3 regions of the Brenneria sp. L3-3C-1 genome follow, and region 3 is predicted to be linked to each of the others. Evidence: riboswitches for the same ligand, from Rfam matches in the RefSeq annotation. Region 3 holds a riboswitch; each other region holds the start of a gene.

Region 1 (10,348 bases), on a different contig from region 3:
ACCGCCACCCGGTGGCTGACGCGCTCCACTACCGCCATATCATGGGAAATGAACAGAAACGCGATTCTGAACTGTTCCTGTAGATCGAGCAGCAGATTGCACACTTGCGCCTTGATCGACACATCCAGCGCGGAAACGCTCTCGTCGGCGATGATCACTTTCGGGTTAAGCGCCAGTGCGCGGGCAATCGCCACGCGCTGGCGTTGACCGCCGGAAAACTCATGCGGATAGCGATCCATCATCGCCGGCGATAGCCCGACCCGTTCCAGCAGTTCGGCGACTTTCTGCCGCGCTTCGGAATGGGACGCCAGCCGATGTTTGATCATCGGTTCGGCGACGGCGGCGCCCACGGTCATACGGGGGTTGAGGCTGGAGAACGGATCCTGAAAGATCATCTGTACGCTGCGGCGCATCGTCCGCAGCCCGAGCAGGTCGAGCGCCATGACGTCGTAACCATCGAGCATGATGTCTCCGCTGCGCGGTTCGATCAGGCGGGTAATCGAACGACCGGTGGTCGATTTGCCGCAGCCGGACTCGCCCACCAGCGACAGAGTTTCTCCCTGAAACAGATCGAACGAAACATCCTCCACCGCATGTACCGCGCCGCTGGCGCGCCCCAGCAGACCGGAGCGAATATCAAACCTGGTCACCAGATTTTTCACCGACAGCACGGGGGTTTTGCCGCGTTCGACCGTGTCCGCCACCTCGTTGGCGGCGAAGATTTCTCCGCTTGCCATATCCACGCGCGGGAAGCGCAGCGGCCAGGCTCGCCCCTCCATCGAACCCAGTTTCGGCACCGCCGCCAGCAATGCCCGGGTGTAGGGATGTTTTCCGTGGTGGAAGACATCGGCGGTGTTGCCGGTTTCCACCTGATCGCCGCGAAACATGACGAGGGTACGGTCGGCAATTTCCGCCACCACGCCCATGTCGTGGGTGATAAACAGCACGGCCATCCCGTCCTCTTCCTGCAACTGTTTGATGAGATCGAGTATCTGGCCCTGAATGGTGACGTCCAGGGCGGTGGTCGGCTCATCGGCGATCAGTAATTTGGGGCGTGACGCCAGCGCCATGGCGATCATCACCCGCTGGCGCATGCCGCCGGAAAACTGATGGGGATACTCGTTGAAACGGTTCGCGGCGTTTGGAATGCGCACCTTTTCCAGCAGACGGACGGTTTCCGCCCGCGCGTCTGTCTTGCTCATGCCCTTGTGACGCGTCAGCACCTCTGAAATCTGCCTGCCGATGGTAAAGACCGGGTTGAGCGAGGTCATCGGCTCCTGAAAGATCATTGCCGCGTCATTGCCGCGCACGCCGCGCATCTGCTGTTCCGAAAGGGAGAGAATATCCTTGCCGTTCAGTATGATTCGGCCTTCAATGCGGCTCGAACGGGGATCGAGCAGGCGCATCACGGAAAGCGAGGTGACGCTTTTGCCGGATCCGCTCTCGCCGACAACGGCAACGGTTTCCCCGGCCTTCACCTCGAAGGAAATATCGCGCACCACGGGGTGCCATTGTCCGTCCGTCAGGAAGGAGGTGGTGAGGTTTTGCACCGCAAGCAGGGTTTCAGGCGCCGGCTTTATCGCGTTTATAGTCATGATGGTCACCTTCCGATAGCGTATGCCTGCATCAGGCGGGGGGTGGCGGCGGCGCGCAACAGGCCGTCGGCATCGCGGCGGGCCGCGGTCAAGCGCCCCACCGTCCACGGATCGGCCACTGAAATATCGTGGCCCCGGGCTTTCAGCGCCGACAGGGTCGCTTCACCGATGCTGCTTTCGATCATCAGATGGCCCGGCTGGCGGGTACGCGGATAGAACGAACCCGGGAAATGCGTGGTATGGAACAGCGGCAGGTCAATCGCCTGTTGCAGGTTGATGCCAAAATGCGCGTAACGCAGGAAGAACGACAGTTGCCACTGATCCTGCTGGTCGCCGCCCGGGGTGCCGAAGGCCAGCGTCGGTTTGCCCAGATACAGGGCCAGCGACGGGGTGAGGGTGGTGCGCGGACGCTTGCCGGGGGCCAGCGAGGTGGGCAGACCGGGTTTCAGCCAGAACATCTGGGCGCGGGAATTGAGGCAGAAACCCAGCCCGGGGATGACGGGCGACGATTGCAGCCAGCCACCCGACGGCGTGACCGACACCATGTTGCCCTGGCGATCGATCACATCGATATGCACGGTGTCGCCGCGTTTCTCGGTGAGGTGCGACATGGTGGGCTCGTAAACGGAGCCGCGGGCGCGCATCGCGGCGAGCATCTGCATAGTCAGATCGTACTGCGCCTCATAGCCGGATACCCGGCCCGGGCGCAGATCCATCGACGCCTGTGCGGTAATCAGCCTGCGGCGCGCCTGGTTATAATCATCAGCAAGCAAGGTTTGCATCGGCACCGACGCGAATTGGGGATCGCCGTAATAGACCTCGCGATCCGCATAGGCGAGCTTCATGGCCTCCACCACGGTGTGGACGAATTCGACCCCAACCGGATCCATCGCGCCGATATCGATGCCCTTTAACAACGCCAGCGATTGCAGCAGAACCGGTCCTTGTCCCCAGGCGCCGGTTTTGGCGATAGTCCAGCCGTGATAGTCGTAGGTGGTGGGTTCTTCGATGGTCGCGCGCCAGTTGGCCATATCCCCGGCGGTCAATACCCCCTTGTGGCGCCGGCCGCTGGCATCCATGACCTCGGCCGTGCGTAAGTAGTCGTCGATCGCCTCGGCGACAAAGCCGCGGTAAAAGGCGTCTCGCGCCGCCTCAATGCCCGCCTCGCGGCCCGGCCGCGCTTCAGCTTCACTAATGATCCGCCGCCAGGTCGCGGCCAGAACCGGGTTCTTGAAGTTCGACTGCGCGGCCGGCGCCACGCCGCCCGGCAACCAGGTGTCATAGGAAGTCGGCCACTCCGTCCGGAAGAATTCGGCCAGTTCGTTAATGGTGGCGGCGACGCGCGGCAGCATCGGATGGCCGTTTTCCAGGTAGTGGATGGCCGGCTCCAGCACCTCGCGCACCGTCATGGTGCCGTAATCGCGCAGCATCAGCATCCAGCCGTCAAAAGCGCCGGGGATCACGGTGGCAAGCAGGCCATCGCCGGGGATCAGATCGAGACCTTCGGCGGTATAATGCTCGATGGTGGCGCCCGCCGGCGCCGTTCCCTGCGCGCAGATGACTTCTACCTTGTTTTTCTTGCTGGAATACAGGATGGCGGGCATATCGCCGCCGGGGCCGTTCAGATGCGGTTCGACGACCTGTAGCACAAAGCCCGTCGCCACAGCGGCATCAAAGGCATTGCCGCCTTTTTCCAGTATGCTCATGCCGACCGCCGAGGCAATCCAGTGGGTGGAGGTTACGACGCCGAATGTGCCCAGGATTTCGGGACGTGTGGTAAAAGCGTTCATTACGATATCCTTTTGTCTTGTTTAATTTTCGCGCGGATCGAGCGCATCGCGCAGACCATCGCCAAGCAGATTGAAGCCGATAACCACCAGAAAAATCGCCACGCCCGGCCACATCGCCATCCAGGGCGCCTGCGTCAGGAAATTCTTGGCGACATTGAGCATGGAACCCCAACTGGCGGCGGGCGCCTGCTGACCGAGACCGAGGAAAGAAAGGCTGGCCTCGGCGATAATGGCGGTCGCCACCGTCAGCGTCGCCTGTACGATAATCGGCGGCAGGATATTAGGCAGAATGTAACGCAGCAGGATATCGCCGTGGCCCAGGCCGATGGATCGCGCCCCTTCGATATAGTCTTCGGTTTTCACCGCCAGCACCTGTGAACGCGTCAGGCGCACGAAGATCGGCATGGCGGAGAGGCCGATGGCGATCATGGCGTTGGTCAGGCTCGGCCCCAGAAAGGCGGCAAGCGCAATCGCCATGATAAGGAAAGGCATAGCGAGAAACGCTTCGGTGATACGCGAGATCGTTTGATCGAGCCAGCCGCCGAAATAACCGGAAAGCAGGCCCAACGGCACGCCGGTCAGCACGGCGATGGCGACCGAGATCACGCCGGCCATCAGCGAGGCCTGTGCGCCCCAGACCATGCGCGAGAGCATATCGCGGCCGATATCGTCGGTGCCGAACCAATGGGCGGCGGAGGGCGCCTGGCGGATCGCGCTCCAACTGGTGGCATAAGGATCGGCCAGCGGCAGAACGGGCGCCAGTAGCGCCAGCAGGGTGAAAAAAACGATGATGATCAGTCCGGCAATCGAGCTGCGATTGCGCTTCATCTTCTTCCAGGCGCGATTCTCCCGCGCGGCCTGCGGCGCGGCCAATTGCGGTTCGGAAACGCTCATAGCGCGCTCCTCATCCGCGGATTAAGCAGAACGGCAACCACGTCGGCCAGCAGATTCATGAAAATAAAGCCCACCGCGGTGCAGAGCACCACGCCCTGAACCACCGCATAGTCGCGGTTAAACACCGCATCGACGATCAGTTTGCCGAAACCGGGAATGGTGAAGATTTGCTCGGTCAGCACCGCCCCGGCCAGCAGTTCGCCAAACAGCAGCGCGGTCAGCGTAATGACCGGGGACAGCGCATTGCGGAAAGCGTGGCTGAGCACCACTTCCCGATTGGAGAGTCCTTTGGCGCGCGCCGTGCGGATATAATCCGATTTCAGCACCGACAGCATCGCCGAGCGGGTGTGGCGCATTAGCGTCGCCGCCAGCGCCGTGCCGAGTACGAAGGCGGGCATGATGGTGGTCTGTAGCGAACGCAGCGGATCGACGAACACCGATTCGTAGCCCGAGGCGGGCAACCACCCCAACTGCACGGAAACCAGCAGGATCAGCATGATGCCGAGCCAAAAATTGGGCACTGACAGGCCGGACAACGCCAGGATGTTAGCGAGGTAATCTATCGCCGTATTCTGCTTAATCGCCGCCAGAATACCGATCGGTACGCCGATAATCAGCGCGAAGAACATCGACATCACCGCCAGTTGAATCGTCACCGGCAGTTTTTCGCCAATCAGCTCCAGCACCGGCTGATTGGTGCGCAGCGAAACGCCGAAATCACCCTGGACGACGTCGCCGAGCCAGTAGAAATATTGATAAACCAAGGGATCGTTCATGCGGTATTTTTCGCGCAGTAATTCAACGACCGCCGGATCGCGCTCTTCGCCCGCCATCGCCAGGATCGGATCCCCCGGCAGCAGCTTTTGCAGCGAAAAGACGAAAATGGAGATGATCAACAGCGTCGGTATGGCTACCAGCAGCCGTTTGCCGATATAGATGTGCATGAAAGCGAGTCCTCATTGCAATACGTCGACCGGATATCCGGGGCATCAGGCGCGCCCCGGGATGTTGACAGGGCGGGCTTAGTTGCCTTTCCTGACGCCCGTCAGGCGGATCATGCCGTCAGCCGACGGCGTGAAGCCGGCGATGCTTTTGGCGTAGGCATAAAGATAGGACTGATGACCGAGATAGATGATCGGCAGATCGTCATTCAGTATGCGGGTCGCGGCATCGTATTTCGCCTTGCGCACGGCGTTGTCCGTCGAAGCGCGCGCTTCATTAAGCAGTTTGTCGACTTCCGGGTTGCAATATTTGGCGTCGTTGATGCCGCCCTGGCAGGTGACGAACTGGTGGATATTGCCGTCCGGATCGGGCCGGCCGGACCAGTCGGAACGCGACAGCACATAATTCCCCGCCGTCTGCTCGGCCAGCAGGGTGGCGAACTCGGTGGCCTTCAGCCTGACGTTAAAGCCCGCTTCGGCCGCCATCGACTGAACAACCTGCATCATCTGCGTTTGCGTGGTGTTGTTGGCATGCTGAAGTTCGATATCGTATTTTTCGAAACCGGCTTCTTTCATCAGTGCTTTAGCTTTCGGCACATCGCGGGCCGACACCGGGATATCTTTGTTGTACCACGGGCTGGTTGACGGCCACGGCTGGTTGCCGGCTAAGGCGGTTCCCTCAAATACCACCTGATTGATGGCTTCACGATCGATGGAAAGCGAAAACGCCTGCCGCAGACGCTTATCCTTGCCGAAAGGGTTATCCGCCCGCGGGCCGTTGCCGATGTTGACATACATCGCCATGTAGCCCGGCCCCACGACTTTGCCATAAACCAGATTGGCGTTTCTCTGCACGGCGGCGGTGTCGGATGCGGAAATGCGTTCGGCAAGATCGAGATCGCCGGATTGCAGGTTGGCGAGGCGTACCGTGGTATCCGGAATAGGGAGGAAAGTCACCTTGTCGATAAAGATATTGTCGGCATTCCAGTAGTCGGCGAACTTCTCCAGTACGATGCGATCCTGCTGAATGCGCTGAACAAACTTGAAGGCGCCGGAGCAAACCGGGTTAGATCCGAAATTGGCGCCCAGCTCCTTGCCGGCTTTGGGCGAAATCATCATGCCGGCGCGATCCGATAGCTGGGCCAGCAGGCTGGCGTCCGGGTTGGTGAGGGTGAATGTGATCTGGTATTCGCCGGTCGCCTCAACCTTGGAGACGGATGCCAGTTCGCTCTTGCGGCGTGATTCCGGCATCGTCTGGTAACGTTCGATATTATAGACGGCCGCCTCGGCGTTGAAAGGCGTGCCGTCGTGGAACACCACCCCTTCGCGCAGATCCATGACCAGCGTGCCGCCGTCCGCGCCCCATTCCCATTTGGTCGCCAACTGAGGCACGATCGACAAGGTGTTGTCGACATCAACCAGCTTGTCGCACAGGCTGGTATAAACGATACGCCCGACGAAAGTGCGGGACTGGGCGGGGTCGAGTACGTCGGCGTCGTCCTGCAAGCCAATTCGCAATTCCGCTGAAAACGCCGTGGATGCCATCAAAGTACCGGCCAGCAAGAGCCCGGTTTGTCGCGTTAATCGGTTCATGTTGTCATTCCTCTGGTCGGTTGCTGCTGGCCGAGTTTCCGGCGTTGTTGTCATCATGGCAGGCAGGGCCTGCTGAATTTCTCAGCTTGCTGCGTCTCCCTGAGTCGCCGGAACGAAATAGCCTATCGACGTCTGGCGTATTAATCGTTCCTCAAGGATCAGCAGATGCTGGCGCATCGCTTCGCCGGCCCGTTGCGGGTCGCGTGCGGCGATAGCTTCAATGATCTCGGTATGGTGGCTGTGCGAGTCCATGGGAGACGTGCTCTGTTTGCGCGCCCGCTCGCGTATCGCCTGCCAGGCCGGATCTTGTCGAACACTGTTGACGACGTCGAACAGTGACAGAAAAAGCTGGTTGCCGGCGCTTTGCGCAATCAGGCGATGGAGTGAACCATCCCACAGTTCGCGCCAGTCGGCGTCGGTACGCTGGTAAATCTTGTCCCGGAGTGCGCGCATGCGTTCAATGTCGCTCGGTTTGGCGCGCAGCGCCGCCAGTTGCGCCAGTTGCGGTTCGATACGCAGCCTTACCTCCATGATTTCCATGAAATTGGTTCCTTCGACCAGGTTTGCCGCATGCGCCCCCCAACTGTCCGGCCGCTGGCCGAGAAACGTGCCGGCCCCCTGCTTGCGCCAGATCAGTCCTTCCGCTTCGACAACCTCCAGCGCTCGCCGCACTTCTCGACGGCCAACGCCCCAGCGTTCCGAAAGCGCCCGCTCCGTCGGCAGTTTCCCATCGGGTTCAATGGCGCTCTCGCTCAGCAGTTCGCGCAGTCGCTCCAGCGCGTAATTTGAATTCTCTGTCGCTTTTTTTTCTAACGTTTTATTCATTGGTTCGTTCCAATCTGAAATTGGTTCAAAGAAATCATGTTGTGACAATCAAGTCAAGACGTTTTGATAACGGCGGGACGAGTGGGTGGGGAGACACGGAGAACGCGCGGTTAAGGATTGAAAGCAAAGATCGCGGAAACCCAGCGGTAGTCGGGGCGGCGGTTGCATTCCGGGATTAGGGAGCGAGTGGCGTGGTTTGTATCCGCCGAGGTTGCCCTGGCGGATATCGGACGAACAAAACGGTTATGTGGCGGAGCGATCTTTTTTGGCCGGCATCATTCTTAGCAACGTATTGTCACGTAAGAAATAATGGTGGAACAACGCTGCCGCCGCATGTAATCCGATCAGCCAATATCCCAGCGGGGCCAGCGTTTCGTGAAGATCGATCAAGCTTCGCGCCAGTTCGATATTGGCGGGCGACGCGACCGGCATACCAATGCCAAAAATAGCCCAGTCGTTGCCGCGCAGATAGCGTGATAATAACCCCAGCACCGGCAAGACCAGAAAAAGCGCATAGATTAGAAAATGTGACAGGTTGGCAAGGTAACGCTGCCAGAGGGCCGGCGGCGGCACAATGGCTGGCGCCGGATGGGTAAATTTATAAATCAGCCTGGCGACCATCAACAACAAAATGGCAAAGCCGCAACTGAAATGCGCGCCTATAACAATCTGACGGGCCAGCGATCCCCTCGGGGCCAGACCACGCAACTCTATCGTGGCATAGGTGACGATAACCAGGAGAAATACTCCCCAGTGCAGTGCTATTTGAACATTCGAAAAACGATCCGATTTTTTCATGCTTCCAAATATCTCTAAAAGTCTGTGAACGCTATCACAATACCCTGTTGTTTCTGGGGGAAACCAAAACATTTACATTAATTTAATGATTAAGAAACTTATTGGGGGGTTGCCCGCTGGTGAGTACACCTGTTTTTTACCGGTATTTACCCGGTTATTTGTTAGTTTCTGGCGGGAAGCGGTGGATAGGTAGCTGCCTGTCTGGGCGGCTAAAACAGCCTGATGGCGAAAAAAGCCTCCGGGGATGGATTGTTGTTTCCCGCTTTGTTGGACATACTGTGTCTGACAGATGGCCGTGCCGTCTGTGCGCGTTAATATTTTGATATCAATGACTCGGGGTGCCCGTTGGGGCTGAGAAATTACCCGTATTACCTGAACTGGATAATGCCAGCGGAGGGAAGTCACGGTACGCCGACCGGTTGCCGTCTTCTTCGCCGGTTGGGGGGATCATGAACGTTCAACCTGTCGCTTTACCCGCTGCTCATGCGGCGGCGTCGCTGACGCAATTTTATGTGTCGTCTCCTTTAGTACACTGCCTGACCAACGATGTCGTACAGTCATTTACGGCGAATGTCTTACTGGCGTTAGGCGCCTCTCCGGCAATGGTCGTGGATCCCGCGGAAGCCGCACAGTTCAGCGCGTTGGCCGATGCGCTGCTGATTAACGTCGGCACGCTGGAGCGCGATCGCGCAAAGGCCATGTTGGCGGCCGTGAATAGCGCCAATCAGGCGGGGACGCCGTGGGTGCTCGATCCGGTTGCGGTTGGCGGACTGACGTTTCGTACTGAATTTGCCCGTGAACTGCTGCGGCTTAAACCGGCGGCCATCCGCGGTAATGCGTCAGAAATTATGGCGTTGTCCGGGCTGAATACGCAGGGGCGAGGCGTGGACAGCACCAATGATTCGTTTACGGCGCTGTCGGCGGCGCGTGAGCTGGCGCGCCGTATCGCTACGGTGGTTGCGGTCACCGGCGAGGTGGACTACGTCACGGATGGTGAGCGTGACTGGGCGATTAGCGGCGGGGATAGCATCATGACCCGCGTGGTGGGAACCGGCTGTGCCTTATCCGCCGTGGTTGCCGCTTTCTGCGCGCTGAACGGCGACCGGCTACAGCATGTGGCGACGGCCTGCCGTGTGATGTCGCGAGCGGGCGAACAGGCATCAAGACAGTCTCAGGGGCCGGGTAGTTTTATCCCCGCGTTTCTTGACCAACTCTATCATCTGCGCGCGGAGGATCTGGCATGAAGCGAATCAATGCGTTAACGATTGCCGGCACCGATCCCAGCGGCGGGGCGGGAATTCAGGCCGACCTGAAAACGTTCTCGGCGCTGGAAGCCTACGGCACTACGGTGATTACCGCGCTGGTGGCGCAAAATACGCGGGGCGTTCAGTCGGTCTACCGGATTGAACCGGCGTTTGTGACGGCTCAACTGGATTCGGTATTGAGCGATGTGCGTATCGACAGCGCCAAGATTGGGATGTTGGCGCAGGCTGATATTGTCGAGGCGGTGGCCGAGCGTTTAGGTCATTACGCAGTGCCTTATGTGGTGCTGGATACGGTAATGCTGGCGAAAAGCGGCGATCCGCTGTTGTCGCCTGATGCGGTGGCGTCGATCCGCCGTTTACTGTTGCCGCGGGTCTCCATCATTACCCCCAATCTACCGGAAGCGGCGGCCCTGCTTGACTGCGCGCCGGCAGATAACGAACGGGAAATGCGCCAGCAGGGTGAGGCGCTGTTGGCGATGGGGTGTCAGGCGGTGTTGATGAAAGGCGGGCACTTGAGCGAGGAGGAAAGCCCGGACTGGCTGTTCAGCCAAAACGCCGCGCCGCGCCGTTTTACTTCTCCTCGCGTCAAAACCCGGCATACGCACGGCACCGGGTGCACGTTATCCGCCGCGCTGGCCGCTTTGCGG
Region 2 (10,348 bases), on a different contig from region 3:
TCCGGCACGCCGAAGTCGCGAATGCTGGCCGGGACATCCAGCGCCGCCTTGGTTTCCTCCAGCCAGGCCAGCAGTTTGTCAATTTTCTGCCCCACGTCGTCGCCAGAGGCGCTGAGCGCAAGATGATCGGCAATCTCTGCGTAGCGTTTGCGCGCCTGTGGAAAACCGTATTGGCTGAATGTCGCCTGTTTGGTCGGTTTGTCGGTCGCGTTATAGCGAATGACATTGCAGATCAGCATGGCATTGGCCAGCCCGTGTGGAATATGGAATTCGGAACCCAGCTTATGCGCCATGGAATGGCAGACGCCCAGAAAGGCGTTGGCGAAGGCGATGCCGGCGATGGTCGCCGCGCTGTGCACTCGTTCGCGTGCAATCGGGTTTTTCGCCCCTTCCTGATAGCTGACGACCAGATAACCGTGCAGCAGCTTCAGCGCCTGTAACGCCTGCCCGTCGCTGAATTCGTTAGCCAGCACCGACACATAGGCTTCCGTCGCGTGGGTGACCGCATCCAGACCGCCGAATGCGCACAGTGATTTCGGCATATTCATGACCAGGTCGGCATCCACGATCGCCATATCCGGCGTTAACGCATAGTCCGCCAGCGGATATTTCACCCCGGTGGCATCATCGGTGACGACGGCGAACGGCGTTACCTCAGAACCGGTGCCGGAAGTGGTGGCGATGCAGATCATACGCGCTTTCACCCCCATTTTCGGGAACGAGTGAATGCGTTTGCGGATATCCATAAAGCGCAGCGCCAGATCCTCGAAGCGGGTTTCCGGGTGCTCATACATAACCCACATCAGTTTGGCCGCATCCATTGGGGAGCCGCCGCCGAGCGCGATGATTACATCTGGATTGAAGGCGTTAACCTGCTCAGTTCCTTTACGCACGATGCTCAGTGTCGGATCGGCCTCGACCTCGAAGAATACTTCGGTGGCGACACCCTGTTGTTTCAGGCGCGATATCACCCGATCGGCATAACCGTTATTGAACAGGAAACGATCGGTGACGATAAATACGCGTTTCGCACCATCGCGGACGACTTCCGCCAGTGCGACAGGCAGCGAACCGCGCCGGAAATAGATGGATTTGGGAAGTTTATGCCACAACATATTTTCCGCTCTCTTGGCTACGGTTTTTATATTGAGAAGATGCTTAGGCCCCACGTTTTCCGAGACAGAGTTGCCTCCCCAGGAGCCGCAGCCCAGCGTCAGAGAAGGCACCAGGTTGAAGTTGTACAGATCGCCGATGCCGCCGTAGGAGGTCGGTGAATTAATCAGCACCCGCGAGGTTTTCATCCTGTCACCAAAGTAAATGACACGGTCAGCGTGGTTATCCTGATCGGTATACAGGCAACAGGTATGGCCGATCCCCTCCAGGTTGAGCAGTTTTTCAGCGATGTCGACCGCTTCGTTGAAATTCTGCGCCCGATACAGCGCCAACGTGGGGGAGAGTTTCTCGTGAGCGAAAGGTTCGGATTCATCGACTTTGGACACTTCGCCGATCAGCACCTTGGTATCAGGCGGAACGCTAATCCCGGCCATTTCGGCAATTTTCACCGCCGACTGCCCGACGATGGCGGCATTTAACCCGCCATTTTTTCTGAGGATGCCGCCTACGGCCGCCAGTTCCGCACCTTGCAGGATATAGCCGCCCTGAGCGAGAAACTCCGCGCGTACCTGGTCATAAATATCCTTGACCACGACGGCAGACTGTTCGGACGAACAGATCACGCCGTTATCAAAGATTTTCGACATCAGAATGGAGGCGACGAACCGTTTGGCATCGGCGCTTTCGTCCACCACCACCGGCGTATTTCCGGGGCCGACGCCGATGGCCGGTTTTCCGGAGCTGTAGGCCGCCTTCACCATCCCCGGCCCGCCGGTGGCCAGGATCAGGTTAATGTCCGGATGATGCATTAACTGGTTTGTCAGCTCGATGGTCGGCTCGGCGATCCAACTAATGATATCCGGCGGGGCTCCGGCGTTAATCGCCGCCTGTAGGACGATGTCGAGCGCCTTGTTGGTGGCGTTTTTCGCGCGCGGATGCGGCGAGAAGATAATGCCATTACGCGTTTTCAGGCTGATAAGCGCTTTGAAAATGGCGGTGGAAGTTGGGTTGGTGGTGGGAACGATGCCGCAGATAAGACCGACGGGGGCGGCGATGGTAATGGTGCCGTAGGCGTCGTCCTGCGACAGGATGCCGCAGGTAATCTCGTTTTTATAGGCGTTATAGATGTATTCGGACGCGAAGTGGTTCTTGATCACTTTATCTTCCACAACGCCCATGCCCGATTCTTCCACCGCCATTTTCGCCAGCGGAATGCGAACGGCGGCAGCGGCAAGCGCAGCAGCGTGGAATATTTTATCCACCTGTTCCTGCGTATAGTCAGCGTAGATGCGTTGGGCTTTTTTCACCCGGGAAACCAAAGAATCAAGATAATCATTTTGTGTAACGGCCATGGTAGTCTCCAATTAAGCAATATATTTGCCAGGAACTTCCCCTAAATAAGGCAACAAGAATCAGATAACGACATACTACGTATGATTGCCTGAGTCTTTGCTGCCACCTCTGCGACATGGACTTAAAAACAGACGCCGAGAATAAATATGTTTCGTACCAAAATGACGATATAGATAATAGCCAGCTTATTATTTTTATTTGAGTTAATTTATAAGGGCGTCAGATAGGACGGGCTAAGACATTTCCATCATCAATGCTAATTGGCTTATTTTTTTATATTGTTGATTTTAATTAATTTTTATGGGTGTTCCGTTTGTTGTTATGCCGCTTGGCGGATCTTACGGATTTTCTTTCGGCTGTCGCCTTCCGGCATATTGAAATCTGTTGGTATAACGTGAGTAATAAAAACAAGGCCAAAATAAGAAGGGCGCAAGACATCTTTTTACGAAAATTTAACGGAATAATTAATCAAAAAAAGATATTATTTACTTCCAATAAAGACGGTAGTTCCATGATTATTTAATATGTGAAAATGGTTACGCTGCGCTATATTTCTTGTTCAGCAGCATATTTTATTTTTTGTCGCATTTCATACGCCAATTTAAAGTTTTTCTCAGAATAACCAGCTAGATCACAATATGGTGTAAAGGCGCATTAGGCCACGTCAAAAAATAGCGTGTCTTCTATCATCTTCCCAGCGTTTTCCCTATTTGAATACCGTGGCCGACGGCGGTATCGTCATGTCCGGACGGATTAGCTGAGCGCGCGGTTGTCGCTAATACGCCCGTCGTTCACGGTAATGACCCTGTTGGCGATGTATTCCGCATCATCCAGATTATGCGACACCATCAGCAGCGTGATCCGACGTTCATCGCAGACTTTTTCCACAAGTTGCAGCATTTCCAGTCGTAACGCGGGATCGAGCGCGGAGAACGGTTCGTCCAGCAGCAGGATGGGCTGGTGGCGAACCAGGCAGCGGGCCAGCGCCGCACGCTGGCGCTGGCCGCCTGAAACCTGCGACGGCAGGCGGCTGAGCAGTTCGGTTAATCCAACCTGTGCGGCAATCAGTCTCAACGTTTCACGCTGTTCGGCATTAAGGCGCAGGCCGGGGTTTAGCCCCAGCGCAATATTTTTCTCAATGCTCAGGTGCGGAAACAGATTATTTTCCTGAAACAGAATGGAAACCGGACGTTTTGACGGCGACGTGTGGCGATGATCTTCTCCGTTCAGCCGCAATTTCCCACTGTCGGCCGGCAAAAAACCGGCGATCAGGTTCAGCAGCGTGCTTTTTCCCGCTCCGCTGGGGCCAAGGATGGCAATGCGTTCGCCGGGCTGGGCGTTGAGGTCGAAGCACATCGGCATCTGCTGGTAGAGGTAGGTCAGTTTATCGAGAAAGATCATCACGATCCGCCAGTTTTTCAATCAGAGTGAACAGGGTGAAGCACAGCAACATCAGTAACAGTGCGGTAACGGCGCCATCGGCGCTGCGATAGGCGCCAATCTGCTGATAAAGATAAAAAGGCAAGGTGCGGAACTGCTCATTGCCGAACAAGGCAATCACGCCAAAATCACCGATAGAAAGCACGCTGGCAAATGCCAACGCCTGAGCCAATGGCTGTTTCAACGCGGGTAACTCAATAATTTTCAACCGCCGCCAACCCCGGATATCCAGCGACAGGCAGAGTTGATTATACCGTTCCGCGATATCAATCATTGGGTTCTCCAGTACCTTGATCGCATAGGGGATCGCCATCAGCGCGTTGGTCATCACCACCAGTCCATAAGGAGATTCAGGTAATCCCACGGTATTGTTGAGCAACAGGAAAAAACCGGTTGCCAGCACGATACCGGGCATGGCGAGGATCAGCATGCCGCTCAGATTCATCAACTGACCGTATAGCGGCTTCTGGCGCAACTTCAGTTCCCGGCTGCTCCATAACAGCATCATGGTCAGGATGATGCAGATAACGCCGGCGGCCAACGCAATACGTAACGAAGTGAACAGCGTTTTCCATAGCGTGGGCTGCTGCAATACGGTGAACAGCGAGCGGTTGACGCCGTCTATGACCACGGCCAGCAGCGGCGGCACGATCAATAACAGCGCCGCGCCAATCAGTAGGCTGTCGCATACCCGGCTGAACAGGCTGTCCTGCGGATTACGCCACGCCAACTGCCGGGTGCTGCCCACCGGCAAGATACGTCCCAGCCGCTGGCTCAACAGAACCAGCCCCAGGCAGCAAATCATCTGGATCAGCGCCAGCAGCGCGGCGCGCGACGGATCGTAATCAAAGCTTAAGGCCTGATAAATCGCCAGCTCGATGGTGGTGGCCTGCGGGCCGCCGCCGAGGGATAGAACGGTGGCGAAGCTGGCAAAGCACAGCATAAAAATCAGGGCCGCCGTCGGCGGAATTTGTCGGCGTAGCCAGGGCCATTCGACAATCCGAAAAGACTGCCAGCCGTTCATGCCCAACTGGGCGGCCAACTGGCGCTGTTCCGTCGCAATGCCTTCCAGCGACTGTAGCAGCAGGCGGGTCGCCAGCGGCAGGTTGAAAAAAATATGCGCCAGCAATATGCCCTGCAAGCCGTAGGGAGAAAAGGGATAGGGAAGGCCGAGAAAACCCAGTAATGCGGCCAGCCAGCCCTGTCTCCCATACACGCTCAGCAGGCCGAAAACCGCCACCAGCACCGGTAATACCAGCGTCATGGCACATAGCCGCAATAGCCAGCGATGGCCGGGGAAACGGCGGCGATAAAGAGCTCGGGCGAGGAAGATCGCCGGCAAGGTAGACAGCAGGGCGGACAAAAACGCCTGCCAAAACGTAAAATGGATGACATGCCACAGGTAGCTGTCATGCCATAAGGCTTGCCACTGGTTCTCCGGCGCCTGTAGCCACAGCGCGCCGAAAGCCAGCGCGGCCACCGAAATTAACAGCGCGGTGGCCAGCAATCCCGGCCACAGACTTCCGGCAGTCAGCGGCTGACTGCGCGTTGCCATGCCTGGATCCAGTTATTCCGCTGTTCTGCAACCTGTTGCGCGCTGTATTGCAATGCTTTCTCCGGTACGGCAAGGGCGGCGAAGCCCGCCGGCAGATCGGTCTTGATCACCGGATACATCCAGTTGGTGGTGGGGATTGCCTGCTGGAACGTCGGGGTCAGGATAAACTGCATAAAACGTTTTGCCAGTTCTGGGTTTTTGCTGGCGGCAAGTTGCCCGGCGACCTCAACTTGCAGGTAATGCCCTTCGCTGAAGTTTGCGGCGGCGTAGTGGTCGTTTTTCTCTTCAATGAGGTGATAGGCCGGCGAGGTGGTGTAGCTCAGCACCAAATCGGCCTCGCCTTTCAGGAACAAACCATAGGCTTCACTCCAGCCTTTCGTGACGGTAACGGTTTTTTTCGCCAGTTTCTGCCACGCCTGGGGCGCCTGCTCGCCGTACACTTGCTGCATCCACAGCAGCAGACCCAGGCCCGGGGTACTGGTGCGCGGATCCTGATAGATCACTTTCCACGGCTCAGTGCTGTCGATCAGTTCGTGCAGGCTTTTGGGGGGATTCTTCAGCTTTTCCCGGTTGTAAACAAATGCGAAATAGCCGTAGTCATAGGGAACAAACGTCGTATTGCTCCAGCCGCCGGGGACATTTACCGCCGCGGTGGTGTCGATATGATGTTGGGTAAATAGCCCGGTCTGTTCCGCCGCCTGCAACAGGTTATTATCCAGCCCCAGAATGATATCCGCTTTGCTGTTTTTCCCTTCCATACGCAGGCGGTTCAGCAATGACGCGCCATCTTCCAGCGCCACAAAGTTCAGTTCGCATTCACACTCTTTCTCAAAAGCGGTTTTGATCACCGGGCCGGGTCCCCATTCAGAGGCGAAAGAGTCGTAGGTATAGATCGTAAGTGCCGGTTTGGCGAACGCCGGTATTGACACCAATAGCAGGCAAGGCAGGATTTTTTTCAGCATGGCGGCTGAATGTTTTAATAATGACGTATTTAACACTTTGCACTCCTGAGGATCATGGGGTGGCAAAGGACTTTGAGTCAGCGGAGAACACTCTCAAATCCCTTCGCCGGTATTAGCCGGATCAGGTTCGACGGGTGTTTTCTCAGCGAAAAAACGCGTCAAACGTTTTCCGCACCCCGTTGAGAACGGCCTATTGTAGAGCGTTCCGGCGGGTAGCGAAAGGTTCTCAGTTTTCCGGCGGCGCGAACCAGGCGGATTTGAAGTCAAACCAGCCGAGAGTGTTCATGCGGACACCTCGCATACTGCGTTGTCCCTGAAGTTGCAGCCAATGATGCAGCAGTGGGTGCATCTGACCGCTGCTGACCAGTTTTTCGCACCACTCCGCCATTGGCAGCGCTTTGCTGCGCCACAGGCTAGCATCATAATGCAGATCTTCGCTCAGGCAGTGTTGCAGCAGCGGCAGTTCGTACAGCATGGCGAACAGCGAAAACTCCAACGGCAAGTAGCAGTTGGCGCTACTGAGCCAGATATCGCTCTCGGCGTCGCCCTGATACCAAGACTCGTAGCTGACGGTTTGAACATGCAGTTTCACGCCATGCTCCGCCAGCAGTCTGGACATGATGTCACTCAATATCTGGTATTCGGGGTGCTCCTGATAAAACGTCAGCGTGATTTGCCTAAGTCCCGGGGGCATCGGCAACGGCTCGCCCTGCTGATGGTGATGCCAGCGCGGCAGCAGGCTGTAGGCGGGTGACCAGTCTCGCTGATGAGGGGTACCGGCACGGCTGAGCAAGGCGATAGGATTGAGGATTTGCCAGAGCCAGCGGCGAATTTCCGGTTTAGCGGCGAGCGGAGAACGCTGATCAAACAGCAGAAAATAGCAGCCTTCTTCCATTCGGCTTTCCTGCTTGTCATAGGCGGAGTCATCCGACTGGAGCTGTACCGAGACCGGCACCTCATCTGAGGCATCGGGGAGTACCCAGATATTGACTTCATCAATCAGCGCCCGGTAACCGAAATAGTCGTCAAAGGCGCTTATCTTCAGTTGACTGTTGTTATTGTACACCACCGCGTATGGGCCGGTGCCGATGGGGCGTCTGGCAAAATCGGGGAGGGTTTGCCATTCCTGCGGCAGGATCATGGCCGGCACGCTGCCAAGCAGCCACGGTAGCCAATAATCGGCGCTGCTCAGTTGCACATCAATCACAAAAGGCATTGGCGAGGTGACTTTTTCGATATGGGCAAACAATGGCATGGTGGTCAGCCGGGTAAGCGAACTGATGACATCGTCCATCGTCAGTTCCCGCCCGTGGTGAAAACGAATGGAAGGGCGTAAATAGAATCGCCAGCGCAGCGGTTCCAGCCTTTGCCAGTGATGCGCCAAATCGGGTTTTAGTTCCCCATTTTCCTCATTTATATTAGTCAGTCCGCTGAAAATTTGCCGGGCAATGTGCATTTCCGAGCGCCGGAGGGCTGAACCCGGCAACAGATTACGCAGCGGACGATAATAAAGAATACGCAGAATATGTTTCCCTTGCCGGAAACTGCGGCCCAGATGCGCCAGCAGCATTTGGCGCACGGTTTCTTTATCACCCACCAGTTGTACCAGTTGATCGATGCGATCCTGCTCCAGCAAGTCTTCAGCCCGCTGCTGTTGCAGCGCCAGCCCGGTGTAGATAAAGGTGAGCAGCGATCGTTTTCCGCGCCCCGCTTCCGCCTGCCAGATAAGCCAGCCCTGCTGCTGCATGGCGCCCAGCAGTGAGCGGATATGGCGACGTGAGCAACTTAATACGCCCGCCAGTTCTTGTAGCGTCGTTTCTGTTGTCTGTCCCTGAAAGCGTTGCCATAGGCGGATGAACTGCTGTTGCAGACGATTGGAAGACATAAAAGAGGAACTCCACACGCTAAAGTCATCAATTTATCTTTCCCTATATTACGTCGATACTTTCCCATAATGAAAGCGTGGAGGTGACTTATGACAATCTCAACATTGTATCGGTTTTATCAGGTCTATCTCTCGACGTGTCAGGCGAAATGGCTGCGTTGGATGTCTGCTCAGCAGCGGATAGCGTTATTGCAACAGGCGACCCAGTGGCAAATAGCGGAAATGTCTGAAGAGGAATACCGTCACTGGATATAGCGGCACGGCACGGACAACTGAAAAATTCTGAGTAATGGTGCATTTCACCAGCCAGCGAAACTTTCCGCTGGCTTTTTTTATGCTTATTCAATAAAACTCCGTCAGCGGCAATACGCGTCCAATTCGCTGCTGTCGTTAAGCAACCGCTACAGTTGCTTAACTTGTCTTGATGCGGGGTATTACGCAACGGTAGCGCCAAACCAACGAAGTTATGGCGGAATCGACAGCAATCCCGCCGCCCTACTTGATAACGTCTTCCCCACGCGCATAGGCTGCGGCTCGGGTGAGCTGATCGTCGGTTGGACGTACGCCGGTGTATAATACAAACTGTTCCAGCGCCTGTAGCACGATCACTTCCGCACCGGTAATCACCTGCTTGCCTTTTTGCCGTCCGTAACGGATCAAAGGGGTTTCCGCTGGCAAAGCCACCACGTCGAACACGATTTTCGCAGCATCAATGATGGCGGGTTCAAACGCCAACTGTTCGGATTCAGCGCCCCCTGCCATACCGATAGGCGTCACGTTTATTATCATCTCCGCGGGTAAATCACCCACCTCGGGTTGCCATGTATAACCATACTGTGACGCCAGCGCTTTGCCTGAAGCCTCGTTACGGGCAATGAGATATCCATTTTTGAATCCCGCATCGTGCAGCGCCGCGGTGACCGCCTTTGCCATGCCGCCGCTGCCGCGTAGAGCAAAGGTTGTCGCTGGCGACACCTGGTATTGATCCAATAGTTTTGCGATGGCGATATAGTCGGTGTTGTAGGCTCGAAGGAAACCGTCGTCATTGACGATGGTGTTTACCGATTCAATAACTGCGGCGGAGGTATCCAACTGGTCTAAAAAAGGGATACAAATCTCTTTGAACGGCATGGAAACGGCGCAACCGCGGATCCCTAATGCTCGCACGCCGCCTACCGCCGCCTGTATATCCTTGGTGGTAAAGGCCTTGTAGATAAAATTCAGGCCCAGTTCTTGATACAGGTAGTTATGGAAACGGGTACCGAAATTGCCGGGACGTCCCGACAATGACATGCACAGTTGAGTATCTTTGTTAATTTCATGACCCATGAGGATTATCCTTAGTACATTTACAGGAATCTACGTCTTTCAGCCTACGCCCAATAGCAGCGGATTCAGATGGCCGGTGCCTGATTAAGCACAAAATCTTCCGCGGCCTTTGACCACAGGCCGTTATTTTCACGCAGCAACCTTTGCAACTTGCGGGTAAATTCCGTTTCCTGTGGTTCCTGCGTTAACGTACCCAGGCTAAGCAACGGAAGCGATTTCCCGGTATAGACCATCTTTTTTCCGCCAATGATTTGTGGAAGGTTCAGTGTGGTTTCTGCCGCAGCATTCAGACCAAGTATATGAGAAACAACTTTGCTGACATCGATCTTTTTGTCCTCAATCAGTCGCACCGCGGTACGCATATCTTCGGTATTGCCGCCGGATGTGCCGACATAATGGGTAAAGGCGTAGTGCATATCGTAAAAGTTAATGGGCGCGCTGAATGATTTGTCCTGCGGCCCGGCGAAGAAATTCATACAGCCGTCCGGCGCCAGCAGTGAGGAGGCGAGGGTGACCAATTCTTCAGACGGCACGAAGACGAAGATATCGTCATAGCCTGCGCCCTCGGTCAAGCCAAGCAGATAACTGCGCTGGTCCGTTAAGGTTTTCACGTTAATGTAGTTCACCTGTGTATCATTATCGGCGGGATACAGATGTTCGGCATAACGGATTTTTTCTTCATGACGATCGGTTACCACCAGACGCCGTGGC
Region 3 (10,348 bases):
TACGCCATCCAGGCCCAGCGTTTTCAGTTCGGCATACTCTTCCTGCGCCAGCGGCTGGACTTCCATCATCAGCGAACTGAAGTGTGGGCGGATCAGCGGAAAAACGCGGCGAAAATAGTCCATGCCCACTTTGCGCTGATGCTCGCCGGTCACCAGCAACAAATGATCGAAGCCCAGCGCCTTGATCGCCGCGCATTCGCGCAGGATCTCATTGTCATCCAGCGTTTTGCGCTTGATGTGGTTACTCATTGAGAAACCGCAGTAGGTACAGTCGTTTGAACACAGGTTGGAAAGGTACAGCGGCACATAAAAGCTCACCGTGTTGCCGAAGCGCTGACGGGTAAGCTGTTGCGCCCGCTGCGCGAGCGGTTCCAGATAAGGGGCGGCGGCGGGGGAGATTAGCGCCATAAAATCTTCCCGATCGGGCCGCGCCGCGGAGAGTGCTTGCTCAACATCCCGAGCGGTTTTGCTGTTGATCCGCAGAGTGAGGTCGTCCCAGTCGAGCCGCTCCCAGACGGTTTGAAAGTCGGTTGTCATCCGCGTGCTCCTTCCGTTTGCGGGCGCAGGAAGCCGGTCAGCGGGCTGGTGGCGCTGGCGATGTACTGCTTGCTGCCCAGCCCGGCTTGATTAGCCAGCACGCCCGCCTCGACTGCCTCTTTGAAAGCCTGCGCCATTTTTATCGGATCGCGGGCAACCGCGATAGCGGTGTTGACCAGCACGGCATCCGCGCCCATTTCCAGCGCTTCTGTCGCGTGGCTGGGGGCGCCGATGCCTGCATCGATCACCACCGGAACATGCGATTGTTCGATAATAATGCGTAAGAAATCCCGGGTTTGCAGCCCCTGGTTAGAACCTATCGGCGCGCCCAGCGGCATCACGGCGGCGCATCCCGCTTCCTCTAGTCGCTTACAAAGCACCGGATCCGCGCCGCAATAAGGCAGGACGACGAATCCGTCTTTGACCAGTCGTTCGGCGGCTTTCAGCGTTTCAATCGGATCGGGCAGCAGGTATTTCATATCCGGATGAATTTCCAGCTTCACCCAATGGGTGTCTAACGCCTCACGCGCCAGCCGGGCGGCGAAGATGGCTTCATCCGCCGTTTTTGCCCCCGAGGTATTCGGCAACAGTTTGATGCCGAGCTGACGTAAGGGCGACAGGAGCGCGTCGTTGCCTCCTTTCAAATCCACCCGTTTCATCGCCAGGGTGACCAGTCGGGAACCGGATGCCCGAATGGCCTGGAGCATAAGGTCAGGGGTGGCGAATTTTCCGGTGCCGGTGAGCAGCCGGGATGTAAACGTGGTATCGGCAATGTGTAGCATGTCATCCTCCCGCGATTGCCTGAAAAAGCAAAATATCATCACCGTCCTGAACCTGATGATGAATCCAGGTATCGCGCGGGATAATGGTTTGATTGATGGCCAGAGCAGTGCCGGGTTGTAGCCGATTTAACTGCGTCAGCAGCGTTTCTACCGTCACTGCATCAGCAAGCTCGACGGTCTGGTCGTTCAGCGTAATCTTCATGCGACTGCTCCACAGACCGGACAATGGGCGGCGCGCGTAAGCTGAAGGGTGGCCCAGCTCTGTTGTTTCCCGTCAAACAGCCGCAGTTTGCCGCTTAACGCCGAAGGCAACCCCGCCAGCAGTTTGAGCGTTTCCAGCGCCTGTAAAGTGCCAATGACCCCGACGACCGGGCCGAGTACGCCGGCGGTACGGCAATTGCGTTGCGGCTCCGTGGCCTCGGGATACAGACAGGCGTAACAGCCGTGGCGATAGGGCGGCGTCAGCACCAGCAACTGCCCGCTGAAACCCACGGCGCTGCCGCTGATTAACGGTTTGCCCGCGTTGATACAGGCGGCGTTAACCGCATGGCGCGTTTCCATATTGTCGCTGCAATCCAGCACCACATCGGCCTGGCTGACGGCATGGCGCAGCGCCGCGCCCGTCAGCCTTTCCGTCAGAGCGATATACTCCGTCTGAGGATTTAGCGCCTGTAACTGTTGCTGCGCCAGCACGGCTTTAGGCTTGCTGGTATCGCTGGTGCGATAGAGGATCTGTCTTTGCAGGTTGCTGATATGCAGCGTGTCATCGTCTGCCAGCAACAGCGTTCCCACGCCCGCCGCGGCCAGATACATTGACGCGGGGGAGCCCAGGCCGCCTAAACCCACCAGCAACACGCTGGCGGATTTAAGTTTTTCCTGGCCTTGCGGGCCAATATCCTCCAGCAGTAACTGGCGGCTGTAGCGCAGAAATTCCCGGTCGCTCAGGCCGCCGTTTTTCGCTTTATGATTGTCGGGCATCTCATTCCTCCTGTCCTTCGATCATCGTGAGCAGCGTCGCCGTCGCCTGGCGCCAGTCCGGCGCTTGGGTTATCGCGCTGACCACGGCAATGCCGCCCACGCCTGTCGTCAACACCGCAGGCACGTTATCAATGCCGATCCCGCCGATGGCGACCGTGGGGAAACGATCCTGAAGGGCGGAAATATGCCTTGTCAGTTCGGCCAGTCCCTGCGGGGCGGACGGCATCGCTTTGGTTTGCGTGGGGAAAATGTGTCCTAAGGCGATATAGGAGGGGTTAACCGCTACCGCGCGCGCCAGTTCATGGTCATCGTGAGTGGAGACGCCGAGACGCAGACCGGCCCGTTTGATGGCCGCGAGGTCGGCCGTGTCCAGATCTTCCTGTCCCAGATGAACGCCATAGGCCTGATGTTTCACCGCCAGGCGCCAGTAGTCATTGATAAACAGCCGCGCCTGATAGTCGCGACCTAACGCGATGGCCTGAATGACATCATTTTCAACCTGCTCATCGGGCAGGTCTTTAATGCGTAGCTGGATAGTTTTTACCCCCACGCTTAGCAGACGTTCAATCCACGCCACGCTGTCCACCACCGGATAGAGACCAAGCCGATGCGCGGTAGGGGCAAAAGGCGTAGCGGTCTGAGGCTCGGTCATTTGTTGTCCTCCGTTTGCAGGCTGGCGGCGCTGTGGTACAACTCGCCGCCGAGTGAACGGAATGCTTCCGACATCTGCGCCATGCCGATTTCAATCGGCTGCGCTTCGGCCTCCTGTTTTGCCGCGTAATCACGTACTTCCTGCGAGATCTTCATTGAGCAGAACTTCGGTCCGCACATGGAGCAGAAATGCGCCACTTTGCCGGACTCCTGCGGCAGCGTTTCATCGTGATAGGCGCGCGCCGTTGCGGGATCGAGCGCCAGATTGAACTGATCTTCCCAGCGGAACTCAAAACGCGCTTTTGACATGGCGTTATCGCGGATCTGCGCCCCCGGATGGCCTTTAGCCAGATCGGCCGCGTGGGCGGCGATTTTGTAGGTAATCAACCCCTGCTTGACGTCTTCTTTGTTAGGCAGCCCGAGGTGCTCTTTCGGCGTGACGTAACACAGCATGGCGCAGCCAAACCAGCCGATCATCGCCGCGCCGATCCCGGAGGTGAAGTGATCGTAACCGGGCGCGATATCGGTGGTCAGCGGGCCAAGCGTATAGAACGGCGCTTCATGGCAGTGTTCCAGCTCTTCGGTCATATTGCGGCGGATCATCTGCATCGGCACGTGGCCGGGGCCTTCGATCATCACCTGAACATCGTATTCCCAGGCAATTTTGGTCAGTTCGCCCAGCGTATGCAGTTCGGCGAACTGCGCTTCATCGTTGGCGTCCTGAATGGAGCCGGGACGCAGGCCGTCGCCTAGCGATAACGCCACGTCATAGGCGGCGCAGATTTCACAGATTTCGCGAAAGTGTTCATACAGGAAGCTTTCTTTATGATGCGACAGGCACCACTTCGCCATGATCGAACCGCCGCGCGACACAATACCGGTCAGCCGTTTGGCGGTCATGGGCACATAGCGCAGCAGCACGCCGGCATGGATGGTGAAGTAATCCACGCCTTGTTCGGCCTGCTCCAGCAGGGTATCGCGGAACATTTCCCAGTTCAGGTTTTCCGCCACGCCGTTGACTTTTTCCAGCGCCTGATAGATGGGAACCGTACCAATCGGCACCGGGCTGTTGCGCAGGATCCACTCGCGGGTTTCGTGAATATAACGCCCGGTGGACAGGTCCATCACGGTGTCGGCGCCCCAACGGGTGGACCACACCAGTTTTTCCACTTCTTCTTCGATGGAGGAGGTGACGGCGGAGTTGCCGATATTGGCGTTAACCTTCACCAGAAAATTACGGCCGATAATCATCGGTTCGGATTCAGGGTGGTTAATGTTGGACGGAATAATGGCGCGCCCGGCCGCCACTTCCTGGCGTACAAACTCCGGGGTAATGTTTTGCGGCAGGTTAGCGCCAAAGCTTTGCCCCGGGTGTTGTTGACGCAACACTTCGCCACGGATGCGTTCGCGCCCCATATTCTCGCGGATGGCGATAAATTCCATTTCCGGCGTAACGATACCCTGACGGGCGTAATGCAACTGGGTCACGCGTTTTCCGGCCTTGGCGCGCAGGGGACGAGGCAAATGCTCGAATCGGAGGTGGTCGAGGCCGGCATCGGCCAGACGTTGTTGCGTGAAGTCGGAACTGACGCCGGGCAGCGCTTCTGTATCGTTCCGTTCGGCAATCCAACCTGCCCTTAACTTCGCCAGGCCGACTCGGACATCGGGTTGCGACGCCGGATCGCCGTAAGGCCCCGCCGTATCATAAACCGGAATGGGTTCGTTGGGTTCATATTGGGGGGTGTCCTTGCCGCCGCCGATTAAGGTCGGGCTGAGCTGAATTTCACGCATGGGAACACGGATATCCTCACGTGGTCCTTCGAGATAAATGCGTCGGGAGTTAGGGAAGGCCATTCCTTGTAAATTATCAATAAATTGCTGCGCGGCGGCACGCAGTTCACGACGGCCGGTTTTAGGGGCAATAGGAGATAATGGTTCTGTAGACATAGCAAGTTCCTGTGATGCGTAAAGGGAAAATTGCTTGTCTGGAGTTCGGAGGGAGTAATAACAAAATTGATGCCATGAAAGTTAACGCATAGACGATGTCCAGGTTTCATCAGGCACATTACTCTTGTTCCCTTCGCAGGTATTAACCCGATCAGGTTCCGCGGATCCCGAATTAACGGTCTCAGCCTGCGCATCGCCATTTCCGGTTAAAACCTGGAAAATGGCAACGCGCTAGGCACTCCGACAAGATAGCCCTAGAATTAATGGGCTGATTACAACGATGACACTGTATGACGACAATGCGAGTATGTCAAAGTCAGGAACGCCTATCTGTGAAAGTAAGCCGCCACCCGAACATTAAAACGATGACTTTACTGAGAATAAAAAACAGATTAATGATCAAAAATCAGCCGAATCACCTTGTCTTCCAGCGAGAAGCGTTCAGCCAGGGTTTCCCCAACGCTGGACAACGCCTGCTGGAATTCAATGCAGTTATCATGATCGATGGCGGCCGCCAGATGGCTGTCGTACGATGCCATAATCCGCTGGGTATTGTGGGTTAAGGCCTGCTCGCACTGGCTGAAAAATGCCTGCTTCTGTTCGCTGAGCTCTCCCGCTTCGCGCAGCATCCGTTCATAGACGTGGAAATGGCCGATCGACAGGTAATCGACCAGCTTTTGGCAAAAGTCATCCAACGCGTCTTCATCCAGCAGAGAGTGTGTTTCTTTATTGGGCTTGATGCCAACCAGCCGGTAGTAAGCAATCAGCAGTTGCTTACGCGCTTGTAGCCATTGGTCGATTAACGCATTATTGCCACCGACGAGTTCAGTCAGGCTTTGTAACTGATTTAGCATTGTTAGCTCCGTGAATGGTAAAAAATAACCGGAATTTATGAAAGTTATCTCATCACCCAGAATGGTAAAATGCCAGTGAAGTGACAGTGGGGCAATAGAAAGATATGGAACAAACGCTAAAAGGTGACGAAACCGGATGGTGGGTTATCAGTCACGCAAATCAAATATGGCTCCCTGAGGGAGAGTTGCCGCAGGGAACGGCGGCAAATTGGTTATTGCAGGGGCAGGCCGCACAGCAAATCGGCGAGTGGCTGGGGCAGCCCGTGTGGTTAGTCTGCCAGAATCGGGAAGCCGGAATGGCGTCCGTCCGTCAGCTTATCGATCACGAAGTCGGGCTGTTTCAAATGGCGGGACGGGGCGTACAACTGGCGGAGTTTTACCGTGCTCACCGATATTGTGGCTATTGCGGTCATGAAATGGTGCGGAGTAAAACTGAGCTGGCCTGCCTGTGCCGTCATTGCAAGGAGCGTTATTATCCGCAGATCGCCCCCTGTATTATCGTGGCGATCCGGCGGGGTAATGAAATTCTGCTGGCGCAGCACAACCGCCACCGTGGAAATATGTATACGGTACTGGCCGGGTTTGTTGAAGTGGGCGAAACGCTGGAACAGACGGTATCCCGTGAAGTGATGGAAGAAAGCCGTATTCAGATCAAGAACCTGCGTTACATCAGTTCCCAACCCTGGCCTTTCCCGCACTCGTTGATGATGGCCTTTATGGCGGATTACGCCAGGGGCGATATTCAACACGATCCGAAAGAGTTGCGGGACGCCGCCTGGTTTCGCTACGACCGGTTGCCGTTGTTACCGCCGCCGGGGACGGTCGCTCGCCGTTTGATCGAGGATACGGTGGCGTTGTGCCGTGCTTATGATGAGAGCGGCGATGAACATGTTACCATCCACTGCGATAATGATAAGCATCCTAATGCTGAAAGGAAAATGACATGACCGATCTGAAAAACGATCGCTATTTGCGTGCTTTGCTACGTCAGCCTGTTGATGTGACGCCCGTATGGATGATGCGTCAGGCGGGGCGCTACCTGCCGGAATACAAGGCGACCCGCGCACAGGCCGGCGATTTCATGGCGCTGTGTAAAAACGCGGAACTGGCCTGCGAAGTCACGCTGCAACCTTTACGGCGCTACGATCTTGATGCGGCGATCCTGTTTTCAGACATCCTGACCATTCCCGATGCGATGGGGCTGGGGCTCTATTTTGAAGCCGGCGAAGGCCCGCGTTTCCAGTTTCCCATCACCAGCCACGCCGATGTCGTGAAGTTGGCGGTTCCCGATCCGGAACAAGAACTGGCTTACGTCATGAATGCCGTACGCACCATCCGCAAAAGCCTTGCCGGCGCTGTGCCGCTGATTGGCTTTTCGGGCAGCCCGTGGACGCTGGCGACCTATATGGTGGAAGGCGGCAGCAGCAAAGCGTTCACCCTCATTAAAAAGATGATGTTCGCAGAGCCGAAAACACTGCATTTACTGCTGGATAAGCTGGCCGACAGCGTTATCCTTTATCTGAACGCGCAGATCCGCGCTGGCGCTCAGGCGGTCATGGTGTTTGATACCTGGGGCGGTGTGCTGAGCGGCCGGGATTATCGCGAATTCTCCCTGCATTACCTGCATAAAATCGTCGACGGTTTACAGCGTGAGAACGAAGGCCGCCGGGTTCCCGTCACGCTGTTCACCAAAGGCGGCGGACAGTGGCTGGAAGCGATGGCGGAAACCGGTTGCGACGCGCTGGGACTGGACTGGACCGCCGATATTGCCGATGCCCGCCGCCGCGTCGGCGACAAAGTCGCGCTACAGGGAAACATGGATCCGTCCATGCTTTATGCATCCCCCGTGCGGATTGAACAGGAAGTAGCGTCCATTCTGGCGGGATTCGGCCAGGGCGACGGGCATGTGTTTAATCTGGGGCACGGCATTCATCAGGATGTGCCGCCAGAGCATGTCGGCGCCTTTGTAGAGGCCGTGCATGCGTTATCCCGTATGTACCACCAGTAGCCGACAGGAGGACGCGTGATTGATACTCTGCGGTTGCGTGAGGAGCAACTGGCCCGCGCTTCGGAAATTATTCGCTATGACGATCTTCCTTTCGAACAGCCGGATTTCATTGCCGGCGCGGATGTGGGGTTTGAACAAGAAGGGACGATTACCCGCGCGGCTATCGCCGTTATGCGCTATCCCTCGCTGGAATTGGTAGAGTATAAAATTGCGCGGGTCGACACGACGATGCCATACATTCCCGGGTTTCTCTCCTTTCGGGAGTGTCCGGGCCTGACTGCCGCCTGGCAGATGCTTGAGCACAAGCCGGATTTGTTATTTGTCGACGGACATGGTATCTCACATCCGCGTCGGCTTGGCGTCGCCAGTCATTTCGGTCTATTGGTGAATGTGCCGACGATTGGCGTGGCGAAAAGCCGTTTATGTGGGCGTTTCGAGCACCTGTCCGCCGAGGTGGGCAGTCAGCAGCCGCTGCTGGATAAAGGTGAACAGATTGGCTGGGTATGGCGCAGCAAGGCGCGCTGCAACCCGTTGTTCGTGGCGACAGGCCACCGGATCGGTATGGATAGCGCATTGCTGTGGGTAAAGCGCTGTATGCGCGGTTATCGTCTGCCCGAACCTACGCGCTGGGCCGATGCGGTAGCCTCTGGACGGCCTGCGTTTCAGCGCTGGCAGCAACAAATGTTGTGAGCGCTCCGGTTATAAAAACTTTAAGAATTCAGGCATAGGGCGCAGCGGCAATTTCAGGTACACTGCCGCCCATTGCCTCTAAATGAGCATAAAATAAAAGATGTTACGTAATCCAATTCATTTGCGTTTGGAAAAGCTCGGAAGCTGGCAGCATGTCACGTTTATGGCATGCCTCTGCGAACGTATGTATCCCAATTATCATGAATTCTGTCAGCAAACCGGGTTTGGCGATGCCATGGTTTATCGCCGCATTCTCGATCTGGTTTGGGAAACGCTGGTGGTCAAAGATGCAAAAGTCAATTTTGATAGCCAACTGGAAAAATTAGAAGAGGCAATTCCTGCTTCTGATGACTATGATATTTATGGTGTCTACCCGGCGATTGACGCCTGTATTGCTTTAGGCGAGCTGATCCACTCCCGCTTAAGCGGTGAAACGCTGGAGCATGCGATCGCCATCAGCGAAGCGTCGATTCGCACGGTCGCCATGTTGGAAATGACGCAGGCAGGTAGAGAAATGACCGATGATGAGTTGAAAGTACTGCCTGCAATTGAAGAGGAATGGGACATCCAATGGGAGATTTTTCGCCTGTTGGCTGCCTGTGAAGAGCGTGACATCGAATTGATTAAGGGACTCCGCGCCGATCTGCGTGAGGCCGGAAGTAGCAATATTGGGATAAATTTAAGTCAATAACACGATAAAACGTGATTTAAGGCCTTAAATGGCATGTCTTAAGGCTTCACATCCGCACCCTGTCTGGTCTACATTTGGGGGGCGTAATAAAAGTGGCTGTCGGTGCGTATATGCAGGAGAGTGCTATCATGGCATATCCGTCGCACTCGATGCTTAGCAAGCGATAAACACACTGTAAGGATAACTTATGAATAAGACTCAACTGATTGATGTAATTGCGGACAAAGCTGATCTTTCCAAAGTACAGGCAAAAGCAGCATTGGAATCAACTCTGGCGGCGATTACTGAGTCTCTGAAAGAAGGTGATGCAGTACAATTGGTTGGTTTTGGTACGTTTAAAGTAAACCATCGTAATGAGCGCACTGGCCGCAATCCACAAACTGGTAAAGAAATCAAAATTGCTGCTGCCAACGTGCCAGCGTTTGTTTCTGGCAAGGCGCTGAAAGACGCCGTTAAATAAGCCATGGCGGTTAAAAGTTTAAGCAGAGGGGCGTTTTCGCCCCTTTTGCTTTTATCGCGTTGGTTCGGCATTGGGGCCGCAATAGCGCTGATCGTGGCTTGCAGCAGCCATACCCCGCCCCCGCCGGTCTTAGCCAGCGGCTATATTTCCGATCACGGCGTTGTTCGTCTGTGGCGCAAAGATGATTCTCAGCATGATACCGTCAGGCTGTTGGTGGTTTATAACCCGATTCAGGGTAATCATTCGGTCGTCACCCAGTATCTGTATCAGCAGGGTAACGTACGTGAAATCGAGAGAAAGCTGGAAACGCAGAAAGATGAGACCCAAATCCGCTTTGCGGAAGACGGAACGGCCAGCTTTATGCAACGCCAACTGGCGGAGAGGCGAGAGTCAATCTCCGATGACGATCTCGCTCTTTATCAGTGGGATGCCAAACGCCTACTGGAACTCAGCGATGTGCTGAAGGCAGGTAAAGTCACCCTGCAACAGGGAATATGGCAGAACGGACAGGTGATAACCTGTGATGGCGCAAGGGTTCAACCCGATTTCGACAACGCTTCACGGGAATGGATAGCCCAGCGGAGGCAGCAACTCGCAGGATTGTCATCATTGAGCATTGCATGGCTGGAGGCGCCGGAAGGCACACAGCTGTTGCTGGTGGATCAAGGGGATTTTTGCCGCTGGCAATCAGACGCAGACCGGCTGTAATGCGTATGCGATGATAACCCGATAAACGGTGAAAACAGGTGC

The links. A riboswitch is a leader RNA that binds a small molecule or an ion and turns the genes downstream of it on or off. The one in region 3 is predicted to bind thiamine pyrophosphate.
Region 1: linked by a shared signal. The riboswitch ahead of thiM (hydroxyethylthiazole kinase) and the one ahead of thiC (phosphomethylpyrimidine synthase ThiC) in region 3 are both predicted to bind thiamine pyrophosphate.
Region 2: linked by a shared signal. The riboswitch ahead of thiB (thiamine ABC transporter substrate binding subunit) and the one ahead of thiC (phosphomethylpyrimidine synthase ThiC) in region 3 are both predicted to bind thiamine pyrophosphate.

What each region holds. Positions count from the first base shown of each region.
Region 1 covers NZ_JAEMHF010000015.1:9,698-20,045, forward strand. Annotated here, with positions in the region: gene JG725_RS19275 (ABC transporter ATP-binding protein) at 1-1,595, opposite strand, end outside; gene JG725_RS19280 (gamma-glutamyltransferase family protein) at 1,601-3,385, opposite strand; gene JG725_RS19285 (ABC transporter permease) at 3,407-4,279, opposite strand; gene JG725_RS19290 (ABC transporter permease) at 4,276-5,223, opposite strand; gene JG725_RS19295 (ABC transporter substrate-binding protein) at 5,302-6,813, opposite strand; gene JG725_RS19300 (FadR/GntR family transcriptional regulator) at 6,895-7,638, opposite strand; gene cybB (cytochrome b561) at 7,882-8,436, opposite strand; TPP riboswitch at 8,761-8,852, shown strand; gene thiM (hydroxyethylthiazole kinase) at 8,886-9,680, shown strand; gene thiD (bifunctional hydroxymethylpyrimidine kinase/phosphomethylpyrimidine kinase) at 9,677-10,348, shown strand, end outside.
Region 2 covers NZ_JAEMHF010000006.1:126,032-136,379, forward strand. Annotated here, with positions in the region: gene adhE (bifunctional acetaldehyde-CoA/alcohol dehydrogenase) at 1-2,465, opposite strand, end outside; gene thiQ (thiamine ABC transporter ATP-binding protein ThiQ) at 3,220-3,867, opposite strand; gene thiP (thiamine/thiamine pyrophosphate ABC transporter permease ThiP) at 3,851-5,461, opposite strand; gene thiB (thiamine ABC transporter substrate binding subunit) at 5,437-6,423, opposite strand; TPP riboswitch at 6,504-6,612, opposite strand; gene sgrR (HTH-type transcriptional regulator SgrR) at 6,650-8,308, opposite strand; gene sgrT (glucose uptake inhibitor SgrT) at 8,399-8,563, shown strand; gene JG725_RS13370 (shikimate 5-dehydrogenase) at 8,804-9,637, opposite strand; partial or broken gene JG725_RS13375 (zinc-binding dehydrogenase) at 9,703-10,348, opposite strand, start outside.
Region 3 covers NZ_JAEMHF010000018.1:3,401-13,748, reverse strand. Annotated here, with positions in the region: gene thiH (2-iminoacetate synthase ThiH) at 1-537, opposite strand, end outside; gene JG725_RS19900 (thiazole synthase) at 534-1,319, opposite strand; gene thiS (sulfur carrier protein ThiS) at 1,321-1,521, opposite strand; gene JG725_RS19890 (HesA/MoeB/ThiF family protein) at 1,518-2,297, opposite strand; gene thiE (thiamine phosphate synthase) at 2,299-2,949, opposite strand; gene thiC (phosphomethylpyrimidine synthase ThiC) at 2,946-4,895, opposite strand; TPP riboswitch at 5,007-5,148, opposite strand; gene rsd (sigma D regulator) at 5,288-5,749, opposite strand; partial or broken gene nudC (NAD(+) diphosphatase) at 5,854-6,627, shown strand; gene hemE (uroporphyrinogen decarboxylase) at 6,693-7,757, shown strand; gene nfi (deoxyribonuclease V) at 7,773-8,447, shown strand; gene JG725_RS19855 (YjaG family protein) at 8,548-9,138, shown strand; gene hupA (nucleoid-associated protein HU-alpha) at 9,326-9,598, shown strand; gene JG725_RS19845 (DUF1481 domain-containing protein) at 9,602-10,306, shown strand.